One region of the Microbacterium sp. NPDC089188 genome, then DNA from elsewhere that is predicted to be linked to it. Evidence: predicted binding sites of a transcription regulator. Region 1 holds the regulator's gene; the other holds the start of a gene.
What was found. The regulator LexA, encoded in region 1, represses DNA repair genes until DNA is damaged. The targets are predictions, from matches to a motif close to TCGAACANNTGTTCGA.

Region 2: AB0N80_RS13435 (DUF222 domain-containing protein) is a predicted target of LexA. The motif match lies at 3,723-3,738, and genes of this name have one in related genera.

The regions. Positions count from the first base shown of each region.
Region 1 is NZ_JBFBHH010000003.1:436,824-443,910, reverse strand. It holds gene AB0N80_RS11985 (SseB family protein) at 1-793, opposite strand, end outside; gene priA (bifunctional 1-(5-phosphoribosyl)-5-((5-phosphoribosylamino)methylideneamino)imidazole-4-carboxamide isomerase/phosphoribosylanthranilate isomerase PriA) at 777-1,523, opposite strand; gene hisH (imidazole glycerol phosphate synthase subunit HisH) at 1,570-2,220, opposite strand; gene hisB (imidazoleglycerol-phosphate dehydratase HisB) at 2,217-2,831, opposite strand; gene AB0N80_RS11965 (histidinol-phosphate transaminase) at 2,828-3,922, opposite strand; gene AB0N80_RS11960 (LysM peptidoglycan-binding domain-containing protein) at 4,006-4,356, opposite strand; gene lexA (transcriptional repressor LexA) at 4,615-5,304, shown strand; gene AB0N80_RS11950 (prolyl oligopeptidase family serine peptidase) at 5,422-7,087, shown strand, end outside.
Region 2 is NZ_JBFBHH010000004.1:69,096-76,182, reverse strand. It holds gene AB0N80_RS13455 (DMT family transporter) at 1-905, opposite strand, end outside; gene AB0N80_RS13450 (CGNR zinc finger domain-containing protein) at 977-1,534, shown strand; gene AB0N80_RS13445 (alpha/beta hydrolase) at 1,562-2,440, opposite strand; gene AB0N80_RS13440 (exonuclease domain-containing protein) at 2,707-3,441, shown strand; gene AB0N80_RS13435 (DUF222 domain-containing protein) at 3,793-5,415, shown strand; gene AB0N80_RS13430 (carbon-nitrogen hydrolase family protein) at 5,555-6,370, shown strand; gene AB0N80_RS13425 (hypothetical protein) at 6,445-6,609, shown strand; gene AB0N80_RS13420 (type B 50S ribosomal protein L31) at 6,846-7,087, opposite strand, start outside.

The DNA.
Region 1 (7,087 bases):
GGTGCAGCTTCACCGTCAGGGAATCCACCAGCACCGCGATGCGGTCGTCGGCCGACCATCGGCGTGCGATGCGGGCGAGCACGGCATCCAGTTCCTCCTGCTCGAGGCCCGACATGAGCTGGAGGTGCACCACCAGTTCGGGACCACGCAGGCGGCCGGTGGGGTCGCCCGACTCGACGGCGAGGTCGAGCACCGCGAGTTCGCCCGAGATGCTCTCCTGCAGGCCGGTGAAGATCGCGGGAGACGTGTGGGCCGGTTCCCACGACTCCCCCTGCGCGATCGCCCAGACGGCGGGGCGCCGGATGACGAACTCCGTCTCCGACGCCGGGTCGATGACGATGAGCTCGGTGTCCTCGGACGCTGCAGCCAGGGCCGTGCGACGCCCGTCGGCCGGCACGGGGCGGGCTGCGGCATCCCAGGTCTGCAGGGCGGTCACCGAGGTGAACACGGGGAGCACCTTGCGACCGTCGGGGGCGGCGACCGTCACGATCGACAACTCCTGCGTCTTGTCGACCTCGAGGCCGTGAGCACCGATACCGTGGTCGCCCTTCTCGGCGACCAGCGGGATCAGCAGTCGCGCGTCGCGATAGGCGTCGACGACGGCGCGCGCGTCGCCGTCGCCCGCGCGGAACGCGACGAGAGCAGCGAGCAGCGCCGGGTCGGCCGAGCCGTCGTCACCGGAGTGCGGGTTCGACTCGAAACGACGCCCCTCCCAGGGAACGCCCGCGGAATCGGCGCGGTGCCCGTGGTCGTGGGGACCGCCGGCGCGAGGACCGTCAGTGTCCGGCGACATCCAGCGCCTCAGCGAGGGTGAACTGTCCCGCGTAGAGGGCCTTGCCCACGATGGCGCCCTCGACGCCCAGCGGCACGAGCTCGCGGAGCGCCGCGATGTCGTCGAGGCTCGACACGCCGCCGGAGGCGACGATGGGCTTGGGGGTGCGCTGGGTCATCTCGCGCAGAAGCTCGATGTTGGGACCGCGCAGCGTGCCGTCCTTCGTCACGTCGGTCACGACGTAGCGGCTGCAGCCCGCGTCTTCCAGGCGCTGCAGGACGGTCCACAGGTCACCGCCGTCGCGGGTCCAACCGCGCGCCGCGAGGGTCGTGCCGCGCACGTCGAGCCCGACGGCGATCGCCTCGCCGTAGCGGTTGATGACGTCGGCGGCCCACTCGGGGTTCTCGAGCGCGGCCGTGCCGAGGTTGATGCGGGTCGCACCGCTTTCGAGGGCGGCTTCGAGGGAGCGGTCGTCGCGGATGCCGCCCGACAGCTCGACCTGCACGCCCTTGACCTGCTTGATGACCTTGCGCATGACATTCGCGTTGCTGCCGCGTCCGAAGGCGGCATCGAGGTCCACGAGGTGGATCCACTGCGCGCCCTGACGCGCGAAGTCGGCCGCGGCGTCGACGGGGTCGCCGTAGCTGGTCTCGGTGCCCGCCTCCCCCTGGGTAAGACGGACGGCCTTCCCATCGGCCACGTCGACCGCGGGAAGAAGGACAAGCTCGGGCGTGGACGCGAAATCGTTCATGGCTCCTCGTGCCGGTAGGCGCCTCTCGCCAGCCCCGGGCACGAGGTCACACAGTAGTCGTGCGCAGGCCGTCGATCCAATTGGCGAGAAGACGGATGCCGGCATCTCCCGACTTCTCGGGGTGGAACTGCGTCGCGGCCAGTGGACCGTTCTCGACCGCGGCGATGAAGGGGGCACCGTACGTGCACCACGTCACGGCGGGCTGCGGGAACGGCGGCGTGACCTCGAGCGACCACTCCTGCGCCGCGTACGAGTGGACGAAGTAGAAGCGCTCCCGTTCGATGCCCTCGAAAAGACGCGATCCCTCCCCCGCGGCGACCGTGTTCCAACCCATGTGCGGCAGCACGGGGGCGGCGAGCTCGTCGACGGTGCCCGGCCACTCACCGAGTCCGGGCGTGTCTGTGCCGCGCTCGATGCCGCGCTCGAACATCACCTGCATGCCGACGCAGATGCCGAGCACCGGACGACCGCCCGCGAGCCGCCGATCGATGATCTCGCCCCCACGACTGGCGTTCAGGGCGCCCATGACGGCGCTGAACGCGCCGACGCCGGGGACGAGGAGGCCGTCGGCGTCCATCAGCAACGAGCGGTCGGATGTCAGCCGCGCGTCGGCTCCGGCTTCGACGAGCGCCTTGACCGCGGAGTGGACGTTGCCCGAGCCGTAATCGAGGACGGCGACGACCGGCTTGGCCGTCACAGCGCGCCCTTCGTGCTCGGGATGCCGTCGACGAACGGGTCGAGGGCCTTGGCCTGACGGAAGGCACGCGCGAACGCCTTGTACTCCGCCTCGGCGATGTGGTGCGGATCGCGTCCCCCGACGACGCGCACGTGCACGGTGAGGCCGCCGTGGATCGAGATGGCCTCGAACGAGTGGCGCACGAGCGAGCCGGTGAAGTGCCCGCCGATCAGGTGGTGCTCGAAGCCCGCGGGCTCCCCCGTGTGCACGAGGTAGGGGCGTCCGCTGATGTCGACGACCGCCTGCGCCAGAGCTTCGTCGAGCGGAACGAGCGCGTCGCCGTACCGCGCGATGCCGGACTTGTCTCCGAGCGCCTGGCGGATCGCCTGGCCCAGGACGATGGAGGTGTCTTCGACGGTGTGGTGCGCGTCGATGTGGGTGTCGCCCGTCGCGCGCACGCGCAGGTCGGTCAGGGAGTGCTTCGCGAACGCCGTCAGCATGTGATCGAAGAACGGGACGCTCGTGGAGATGTCGCTGACGCCGCGACCGTCGAGGTCGAGCTCGAGCTCGACGCGGGACTCGCTCGTCTCGCGCGTGATCGAGGCGGTGCGGGGGGTGGCGGGGGCGGTCATGCTCGGGATCCTATCGAGGCGAGGGCGTCCAGGAACGCGGTGGTCTCGTCGGCCGTTCCGGCCGAGACGCGGAGGTGGTGGGGGATGCCGACGTCGCGGATCAGCACGCCCCGGTCGTAGAGCGCCTTCCACGTCGCGGCGGGATCGTCGACGCCCCCGAAGAGGACGAAGTTCGTCCAGGACTCGTGCGCCGTGTACCCCAGCGCCGACACGGTCGCCGAGATGCGGTCGCGCTGCGCGACGATCTCGTCGACCATCGAGAGCATGGTGTCGGCGTGCCCGAGAGCGGCCGTCGCGGCGGCCTGCGTCAGCGCGCTGAGGTGGTACGGCAGCCGTACCAGGCGGAGCGCGTCGACGAACGCCGGGTCGGCGGCGAGGTAGCCGACGCGGGCTCCCGCAAAGGCGAACGCCTTGCTCATGGTGCGCGAGACGACCAGCCGCGGGCGCCCGGGCAGCAGCGAGATGGCCGACGGCTCATCGCGCGGGGCGAACTCCTCGTAGGCCTCGTCGACGATGACGACCCCCTCGAAGGCGTCGTACACGGCCTCGATGACGTCGAGGCGCAGGGGGGTGCCCGTGGGGTTGTTGGGGGCGCAGAGGAAGACGATGTCGGGACGCTGCTCGCGCACCTGCGTCGCCGCGGACTCGGCGGAGAGGGTGAAGTCGTGCGCGCGCTCCCCGGCGATCCACCGGGCGCCCGTGGCGCGGGTGAGGATCGGGTACATCGAGTAGGTGGGGGCGAATCCCATCGCCGTGCGGCCAGGACCGCCGAACGCCTGGAGGATGTGTTGGAGGACCTCGTTCGAGCCGTTGGCCGCCCAGATCTGATCGGGGTTCAGTCCGTGCCCGAGGTACTGCGCGAAGGCCTCACGGAGAGTGGTGAATTCGCGGTCGGGATACCGGTTGACATCGCGGAGGGCGCGAGCCACGGCATCCAGGATGTCGTCGGCGACTTCGGACGGAACGGGGTGCGTGTTCTCGTTCACGTTCAGCGCCACGGGCAGCGCGGCCTGCGGTGCCCCATAGGGCGTCATGCCCCGGAGATCGTCGCGAAGCGGGAGGTCGTCGAGGCGTACGTTCACCTCACCCATCGTAGGCGGCGGTGACACCGACGGATCACGCTCGCGGGTCGGGCGGATCGCCCCTGCCGTCGGCGTCGATCCCGTGCGGACGGTCAGTTCGCGGGAGCGTATTCGGCGGGGATGGCGATGCGCTGACCCGCCGTGACGGAACCGCCGGACAGGGCGTTGAGACGCGAGATCTCGGCGACCACATCGCGCGGGTCGGCCGCGGGCGCGAGCTCCTCGGCGATCGACCACAACGTCTCGCCGCTCATGACGGTGATCTCGGTGAACGACCCGACGGGCGCCCCGGCCTCGTTCGAGGCGAGCGCGGCTCCCCCGCCGACGACGGCGAAACCCAGGGCGATGGCGAGGGGAAGGGCGACCAGGAACGCGACGACACGGCGTCCGCGCGCGGTGATGCGCAGGCGGGTGGTCGGGGCGGTGATGGCGATGCTGCTCATGATGTGCTCCTCGGTGGGGAGAGATTCGCACCCCGCCCTCGGCCGGGAGGGCGGGGGTGCGAATCTGTATTCCGAATCTATCTTCGATACTTTCGATGTGTCAAGACCGCGGATATCGCAGACGGATCGAACGCGACACGCGCGCCGTTCCCTGCCTTCCGGCTCGTTCACCGGATACGGTTTCGACACGGAGACCTCATCACCAACCTCCGACATTCGAATTTCCGCCGCATCGACAGCGGCGCGAGGGGAGCACAGATGACCGACGCGACGACCGCCGCCGGCCGCGAACGTCCGCAGACTCGGCGACGCAAGAACCTGAGCGACAAGCAGCTCGCCATCCTCGAGGTCATCCAGCGATCGATCGCCCGGCACGGCTACCCGCCGAGCATGCGCGAGATCGGCGACGCGGTCGGCCTGAAGTCGCTGTCGAGCGTGACCCACCAGCTCAACCAGCTGGAACTGAGCGGCTACCTGCGGCGCGACCCGGGCAAGACGCGCGCCATGGAGGTCCTCATCGACCTCCCCGGTGCCGCCGCCGAGAACCCGGCCGACACGGCTCCCGCGCTGGGCGACGCCGCCCTCGTGCCCCTCGTCGGCCGCATCGCCGCCGGCGTGCCCATCACCGCCGACCAGCAGGTGGAGGAGATCTTCCCCCTCCCCCGCCAACTGGTGGGCAAGGGCGAGCTCTTCATGCTCAAGGTGTCGGGCGACTCGATGATCGACGCCGCCATCTGCGACGGCGACTGGGTCGTCGTGCGATCGCAGGCGACGGCCGAGAACGGCGAGATCGTCGCCGCGATGCTCGACGGCGAGGCGACCGTGAAGACGTTCCGCCGCCGCGACGGCCACACCTGGCTGCTCCCCCGCAACAGCGCGTTCGAGCCGATCCTGGGCGACGAGGCCGTCGTGCTCGGCCGCGTCGTCGCCGTCCTGCGCGCCGTCTGACCTTCCCCGCCCCGGGGCCGGATGCGCGCTCGGGCGTGGCATCCGCCCCTCTCGGCTCGCTCGTCGCGAGTACCGGGGATCTCCGTCGATGTCGGATGCCCTGCCTAGGCTGGAGTCATGGCTGACACCCTCCCCTACGGTTCCTGGCCCTCCCCGATCACGCCCGCGTCCGTCGCCCAGGCCTCGCCGCGCGTCGACGGCGCACGACTGGTGGGAGACGAGGTGTGGTGGGGCGAGTCCGTCCCCCACGAGGCCGGTCGCGTCGCCGTGAAGCGTCGCCGCGGCGACGGCTCCGTCGAGACGGTGCTTCCCGCACCCGCCGACGCGCGCTCCGCGGTGCACGAGTACGGTGGCGGCGCCTGGACGGCGTCCGACGACGGGGAGCTGTACTACGTCGAGAAGGCCGACCAGCGGGTCTACGCGCTCCGCCCGGGCGAGACCTCGCGCCCGCTGACCCCCGCCGACGACGCCGTGCGACACGGCGGACTGCGCTGGGAGCACGGGGTCCTCCTCGCCGTGCGCGAGACCCACGGGTCGTCGCGGGTCCCGGCCCGGGCCATCGTCCGCATCCCCCTCGACGGGCCGGCGGAGGTCCTCGCCGAGGGCAGTGACTTCCTGGCCCAGCCGGCCCTCTCGCCCGACGGTCGCCGCCTGGCCTGGGTGGCCTGGGATCACCCCGACATGCCGTGGGATGCCACCGTCCTCCGCGTCGCCGACCTCGAGACGGGCGAGGTCCACGACGTCGCGGGCGGTGCGCACCGCGCGCCCGTGCAACCCGTGTGGATCGCGGACGACGAGCTCCTCTACGCGGACGATCCCGAAGGCCGATGGAACCTCTTCCGTCGCCCCCTCGACGGCGATGCGCAGCCGCTCGCCCCGGCGGACGCCGACACCGGCGGGGGCCTGTGGGTACTCGGAACCCGGTGGTTCGGAGCGGCCGACGACGGGCGCGTCGTCGCCGTCCGGACGAACGGGGCCGATGAGGTCGTCGAGATCGCACCGAGCGGCGTCCGTCCCCTCGACGTCCCCGTCGTCGCCGGCGCCGCGATCGACGACGCCCGCGGGTCGCAGGTGCTCGTCTCGGGTTCGGACGCCGGCGGGCGATCGGGCCTCTGGATCGTCGACCTCGATTCCGGCGCTGTCGACCTCGTGACGGGAGGCGCCGGCCCGTGGGGAGACGAATGGATGCCGACGGCCCGCGCGCTGTCGACGGACGGACCGCACGGTCCGGTGCACGCTTTCGCCTACGCCCCCACCAACCCCGACGTCGCCCCCGTGACAGGCGAGCGCCCGCCGTACGTCGTGCTCGTCCACGGCGGACCCACCTCGCACGTCGGCCCCGCTCCGTCGGCGAAGACGGCGTTCTTCACGAGCCGGGGTATCGGCGTCCTCGACGTCAACTACGGCGGTTCCACCGGCTACGGGCGCGCCTATCGGGACCGCCTGAAGGGACAGTGGGGCGCGGTCGACGTCGATGACGTCGCCGCCGCGGCATCCGCCCTCGCGGAAGCGGGACTCGCCGACCCCGAGCGCCTCGCCATCGCGGGAGGCTCGGCCGGGGGCTGGACGGTGCTCGCCGCCGTCACGCGCACCGACGTGTTCGCAGCCGGCATCTCCCGCTACGGGGTGGGCGACGCACGCGCCCTCGCGGAAGACACCCACGACTTCGAGGCGCGCTACCTCGACGGGCTCATCGGGCCTCTGCCCGATGCCGAGGCCGTGTACGTCGAGCGCTCACCCCTGAGCCGCCCGGAGCTCTTCCGTGTGCCGCTGCTGATCCTGC
Region 2 (7,087 bases), on a different contig from region 1:
ACGAGGATCAACGCGCCGCCCACGAACTGGATCGGCGCGGGCGTCTCGCCCAGCAGCAGCCACGCGAAGCCGAGTGCGAACAGCACCTCGCTGAGGCCGACGAACGACGCCAGACGCGATCCGATGAGCGGCACCGCGATCACCCCGAGGGCGTAGCCGAGGGTGGTCGCCACCGCGCCGACCCACAGCAGCGGCAGGATGCCGGGAACCTGCAGCCCCGCGAGCGACACCGTGATCGAGGGCGCGGCGAAGGGGAGCACGCCCACCCCCACGAGGATGCCCATGAGCAGCGTCCCGGTGAGCAGGCCGCCGGCGGCGAGGGCGAGGGGTGGGAGGTCGTCGCCCGCGCGGCCGGCGATCACGAAGTACGCGGCTGCGCAGACGGCGGCGCACAGGGCGAAGAGCGTGCCGAGCAGGTCGAATCGCGCCCCGCTGATGTCGACGACCAGGACGAGTCCGGCCATCGCGACGACCGAGCCGATGAGCACGGCCTTCGACGGCGCGCGGCGGGTGCGCGCCCAGACGGCGATCACGATGAGCACCGGGGCGATGTACTGGATCAGCAGCGCCACGGCCACCGGCATCCTCTGCATCGCGGCGAAGTAGAACAGCTGGCAGCCGGCGACCGCGGTCAGGCCGAACGACACGATGAGCAGGCCGTGGCGCCGGAGGAACCCTCGCTGACGCCGGATCGCCGTGATCAGCGCGGGCGAGAGCAGGAGAGCCGCGACGCCCATGCGGACGAGCAGCACGGCCCCGAGCGACCATCCTCCGTCGAGGAGCGGTTTGACGAAGGGGCCGCTGGACGAGAAGGCCAGCGCCGAGGCGACGGCGATGAGCAGCCCCGTGACGGCGCCGGAGCCGTGGCGGACGGGACGGGGAAGGGTGACGGACGACGTGGTCATGCGGGCCTGCTGTCAGGAGTCAAGAGTGAGTACACTCGTGACAGTACGACCTGAGAATGTCAGGAGTCAACATGGTCTTCATCCGTGACACCGAACTGGTGCTGCGCGCGACCGTCGAACTGGTCAACACCCTGCCCCACACCGAGGTGAGCGGGGTCGACACCCTCACGACGATGGCCGAGCTCGACGACTTCGCCGAGCGGCACACCTACACCGGTTCGCGCGCCCGCGACGAGCGCGAGCTGGCCGCCGTGCGCGGCATCCGGCGCCGCATCCAAGCACTGTGGAACGTCGATCGCGATGACGCGGTGCCCCTCGTGAACGCGATGCTGCGCGACGGACGCGCCCTCCCCCAGCTCGTGCGGCACGACGAGTTCGACTGGCACATCCACGCCTCCGAGGCGTCGGACCACCTCGCCCAGCGCATGCTCGTCGAGACGGCCATGGCGTTCGTCGACGTCATCCGCGCCGACGAGTACGCCCGCATCCGCGTGTGCGACGCCGACGACTGCGACGGCGTGTACGTCGACTTCTCGAAGAACGGCTCGAAGCGCTACTGCGACTCCGGCAACTGCGGCAACCGCATGAACGTCAACGCGTATCGGAAGCGGAAGGCGGAGACGGCGTAGTGAGGTTCTGGCGCGGCAGAGCTCGCGTCACCGGTCGCCGAGGAACGTCCGGATCGCGGATGCCGCCGCCTGCGGCGTCTCGTAATGGATGAGGTGCCCGACCTCGGGGATCTCTACCAACTCCGCATCGGGGAAGAGGGTGGCGAGGTGCCGCTCGGCCTCGATCGGAGTGATGTCGTCCTTCTCGGCCGCGATCAGGAGCGTCGGCTGCGCGATGTGCGGCGCGAACTCGCGGACGTCGTGCGAGACGCTCGTCACGAACGCCTCGTGCAGCACGTCGCGGTCGGCGAAGCGGGAGAAGTACTCGTCGTGCTGCTCGTGCACGAAGCGCCGCAGCTCCGGGTCGCGCGTCTTGGCCATGGCGTTGCTCATCACCCGCACGATGAGACCGTTGCGCAGCAGCCCCTCGCCGAGAGCGCGCGGGAGCTTCGCTCCGGCGAGGTAGTAGAAGACGGCGAGTCGCGTGAGGATGCCGCGCGGCCCCTCCAGCGCGGGCGCGCCGATCGGGTTGACGAGGATGAGCCGGGGCGTCGCGAGCCCGCCGGCCACGGCGGCGGCCGACACGATCGACCCGAACGAGTGCCCGAGCACCACCGCGCCGGGCGCGACCGCCTCGACGAACGCCCGCAACCACTGCGCATACGTCTCGAGATCGTGCGCGCGACCCGCCAGCGGCGCCGTCTCACCGAAGCCGGGCAGGTCGGGTGAGATGACCCGGATGCCGCGCAGGTGCGCCACGACGGGGTCGAGTCCGTGATGCTCGCCGCGGAACCCGTGCACCGCGACGATCGTCGTCGAAGCGGCCTCGTCTCCGTAGACCCAGTAGGCCGTGGTGCCGCCGAGGACGGCGGTCTCGCGGCGCTCCACGGCGATCTCGGCGAGGCGCTCGGCGTAGGGATTCGGCATGGGTCGAGTCTACGAGGGGGTCCCGACACCGCCGGGCGCGATCCTCCCCCACCACGTCCCGGCACCGTCGGCCGCGATCCTTCCTGTCGCGCCTCGTCATCCGGGACGCGCGTCGACGCGAACGCCGCCCCCGGCGCTTCCCGCCGCGCCCGGCGTTCAGGACGCGCGCCCGGCGCTCACGCCGCCGCCTGGCATCCGGGACCTCCTCCCCGCACCCTTCTGCGCGCCTCGCCGTCCATGTCGGAACCTCGTTCTACGGTGACCCCATGACCCTGTGGCAGGCCGAGCCGCTCCCCCTCTTCCAGACGCCCGAGTGGGCGCGCCTGATCGGCGTGTTCGATCTCGAGACCACCGGCGTGGACGTCGAGAGAGATCGCATCGTGACCGCCCACGTGGGCGTGCTCGACGTCGACGGCAACGTCATCGACGCCCGCGACTGGCTCGCCGACCCGGGCATCGAGATCCCCGCCGGAGCCGCGGCCATCCACGGCATCACCACGGAGCGGGCTCGCGCCGACGGAGCCCCCGCCCCGCGCGTGGTGGCCGAGGTCGTCGAAGCCCTCGCCGCGCTGTTCGCCGCCGGCATCCCGGTGGTGGCCTACAACGCTCCGTACGACTTCTCGCTGCTCAAGAACGAAGCCGTTCGCCACGGCGTCGCGCCGATCCACGCGCCCTCACCCGTGATCGACCCCCTCGTGGTCGACAAGACCTACGACACGTACCGTCGCGGCAAGCGCACCCTGTCGGTCGTCGCCGAGCACTACGCCGTCCCGCTCGAATCCGCTCACGAAGCCTGCGCCGACGCGGTCGCCGCCGGGCGCCTGGCCCTGGCTCTCGCCGAGAAGTTCGGACCGTGGATGCCGCAGACCCTCGACGAGCTGCACACCCGCCAGATCGCGTGGGCCCGCGCGCAGGCCGCGAGCCTGACCGAGTACTTCGTGAAGATCGGCCGCCTGGATGCCGCCGCTCCGCCGCTCGACGGGGCGTGGCCGATCCGCTGAGAAGCGGGCGACGCCGGATCGATCACGCAGGAGGGCCCACGGGGGCCGGGCTGCGACCGGCCTCACGGGCGGCGGGCGCCTTCCGCACCACGATCCGACACCGCCGGACCCCGACACCGATTGGGATCGCACGATGCCTCCCCCGATCCCGACGCGCGCGACGGACGACATCGCACACGGCGACCGGAGTGGCGGCGCCTCCCCCGGGTCCGACGCGGTATCTGCTTGTCGAAGGTTCCCCACCGCGAGCTCACCGGTCCGGCATCCGCTCAGCGCGGGACCCGACCACGCATTCGCCGCGAGGCTCCGGCCCTTCGCGGCGATGTCGGAGGCCCCCGATAGCGTTTCGACATGGACACCTCCGTTCCTCTCGCCGACCGGCCCTCGCCGGATCCGCGGTCGTGGGACGGGGTTCCGTGGCCTGCCGACGACGAGCTCGACGACGAGGTCGCGTGGGCCCAGCTGCTCGATCTCGGCGCGGCGAGTCACCGCGACGACGTGTTCTCCACGGACGACGTGTTCTCCTCTGTTCACGTCCGGCCCGAGGGGGCCGCGGCTGACGGCGAGGCGGCTGACGATGACGCGACTGACGATGACGCCGCGACCGCCTCGGCATCCGATCTCGACGCAATCCTCGGGCATCTCGAGCTGATCGCCGCCGAGCGTCACCGTCTTGCGGCCGAGGAGGGTCGCCTCATCGCGACCGTCCTGCGCGACGCCGCCGCCGACCCGACGCCCTGGGTCGGCCCCGACCCGACCCTCGACTACACGTGGAGCGATGCGCGCGGCCGCACCGCCGGCGCGGTGCGACGCGACCGCGTCGATCTCGCGCAGCGGGCGGCGGCCGCCGAGATGGCGGTGCGTCTGCGCCTCTCGGAGCAGACCGTCCGCACGCGCGCCACGCACGTCGAGGCGCTTCGAGAACGCTGCCCTCGGCTGTGGGACGCGTTCGCCGCCGGACGGACGTCCGAACGCCACGCCGTCGAGGCGGCCCGGCTCGCGACCTCCCTCCCTCACGACGAGACGGCGTGGAGGGCGTTCGACGACGGCGCCGCCGAGACCGCGATGAGGCTGACGCCCACGAAGTTCGCCGTCGCCGCGCGCGCTGTTCGCGAGCGCGTGCATGCCGAGTCGATCGATGCCCGCCATCGCCGCGCAGCGCGCGATCGCGGGGTGTGGATGGCGCCGGAACTCGACGGGATGGCCTCGCTCACCGCCTTCCTCCCGGCAGAGAGGGCACGCAGCATCATGACGCGCCTCGACGGCGCCGCTCGGCATCTGCACGCTGCGCCGGATGAGGAGCGCACGCTGGCGCAGCTGCGCGCCGACGTTCTCGCCGACCTCGTGACGGTCTCGAGTGCTGACCTGGCCGCGACCGGCCGCTCGGACGCTCCCGTACCCAAAGGCGAGGCCCCGCCCCGCGTCGAGACCACTCCCCGAGGCGACTCCGCGTCCCGAGTGGGCGCCGCGCCCACGTCCACAACAACGCGAACACACGCCGCTTCCCCCACGGTCGTCGTCACCGTCCCCGCGCTGACCCTCCTCGGGGCTGACGATCGCCCCGCCATCCTCGATGGCTACGGACCCATCGACCTCGACACCGCGCGCCGTCTGGCCGGCGAAGCGAGCTCCTGGGTGCGCCTTCTGACGCACCCCGTCACCGGCGCACCGCTCGTCCTCGACCGTCAGACGTACCGCGTCCCCACGGCCCTCCGACGCTGGCTGGGCGTGACGTCGCCGACCTTCGTCTTCCCCGGCTGCAACCGCTTAGCGCGCGACTGCGACCTGGACCATCTCAGCGCGTGGGCCGACGGCGGCTCTACGGATGCCGATAATCTCGCACCGGAGTGCCGACACCATCACCGCCTCCGGCACGAGACGCGGTGGACGCCGACCCACGATCCCGTCACCGGCGACCTGCAGTGGACGTCGCCGCTCGGCGGCACGTACGACACCGATCCGCCGCCGTTCTGAGCGCCGGGCGGGCGTCGTGCTCGCCCCGCCCCGCCCATCACCGCCCCGCCCCATCGCCGACGCGCACCACCTCCGCCCCACCCGCCTCGGCCCCGCACCTCGAACCCGGCTGACGTCGCCGCAATGCCACACTGTTCCCGTGACCTGCCGCATTGCGACCGTCCAGATGGAAGCCGTCCCGGGTGACGTCGACGCGAACGTCGCTCTCATCGCCCGCCTCGTGGGCGACGCCGCGGCGGGGGATGCAGACCTGGCCCTCTTCCCCGAAGCCGCCGTCACCGGGTACGACGACCTCGCTTTCGCCGGCCCCCTTCCCGCGCTCGGCCCGGGCGGGTGGTGGGCCCCCGTGCAAAAGGCCGTCGACCGCACCGGCGTCATCGCCGTCGTCAACACCGCCTTCGAGCGGGAGGGGTGCCGCACCCTCAGCGACGTGATCCTCTCCCCCGGTCGCGACCCCCTCGCTGCCTACGCCAAGCAGCACCTGCACGACAGCGAACGCCCCCTCTTCGCTCCCGGCGATCACGGTGCCTCGTTCGTCCTGCACGGCCTCCGCTTCGCGCTCTCGGTCTGCTACGACGCGAACTTCCCCGAGCACGCGGCCGCCGCGGGCCGAGCCGGGGCGCACGTCTACCTCAACAGCGGCGCGTACTTCCCCGGGGGCGAGCACCGCCGCGATCTCCACTACGCCTCACGCGCCCTCGACAACGGCATGTACGTGGTGTTCAGCGGCCTCGTGGGTGGTCCGCACGCCTTCATCGGCGGCTCCGCCGTCTTCGATCCGCTCGGCCGGCGCATCGCCGCGGTCGGCGAGGGCGAGCACGTCGCGTTCGCCGACCTCGACGCGGAGGTCGTCCGCGAAACCCGCGAGCGCCAACGGATGTGGGCGGATCATCGCGACGAGCTGGGTCCCCACCGACCTCTGGGGTCGTTCCGCCCGACCGACGCGGCGCACTGATCGGTGAGGCGCCCCGTCGCGCCGGGCACGGGCGACCCCATCCGCGCTCGAGATGATGCCGTCACTGCCTCCACATGACGCATGCCTCGCCCGCTCAGGCGCGGGAGCTCGTCGACCTCGCCGAGGTCACATCGATCGTCCGCGTCACCAGAGAAGACCGCCTGCTCTTCGACGTGTACAGCCCCGACGCGGCGCGGCTGGAGGAGGTGGTCGAGCGCTCGCGCGGCTCGGCCCAGTGACGACGTCCCCCGTCCTCAGCACTCACCCGCCGAAACCCCTCCTGCCCGCGAAGGGCGAGTGAGGGCGACCGCGCCCCGGTGACGATGTCCCCCATCCTCAGCACCGACCCGCCGAAGCCCCTCCTGCCCGAGAAGCGCGGGTGAGGGCGACCGCGCCCCGGTCACCTCCGGCTCCGGGAAAGACGAAAGCCCCCCGTCCTGAAGGACGAGGGGCTTCGACGCGGAACCGCTGCGGATCAACGACCGCCGAAGTTCTTGAAGCGCTGGTTGAACTTCTCGACGCGACCGGCCGAGTCCATGATGCGCTGCTTGCCCGTGTAGAACGGGTGCGAGGCCGACGAGATCTCCACGTCGATGACGGGGTACTCCACGCCGTCGAGCTCGATCGTCTTGTCGCTCGAGACGGTCGAACGGGTGAGGAAGGTGTCGCCCGAACCGAGGTCGCGGAACACGACGGCCTTGTACGTGGGGTGGATGT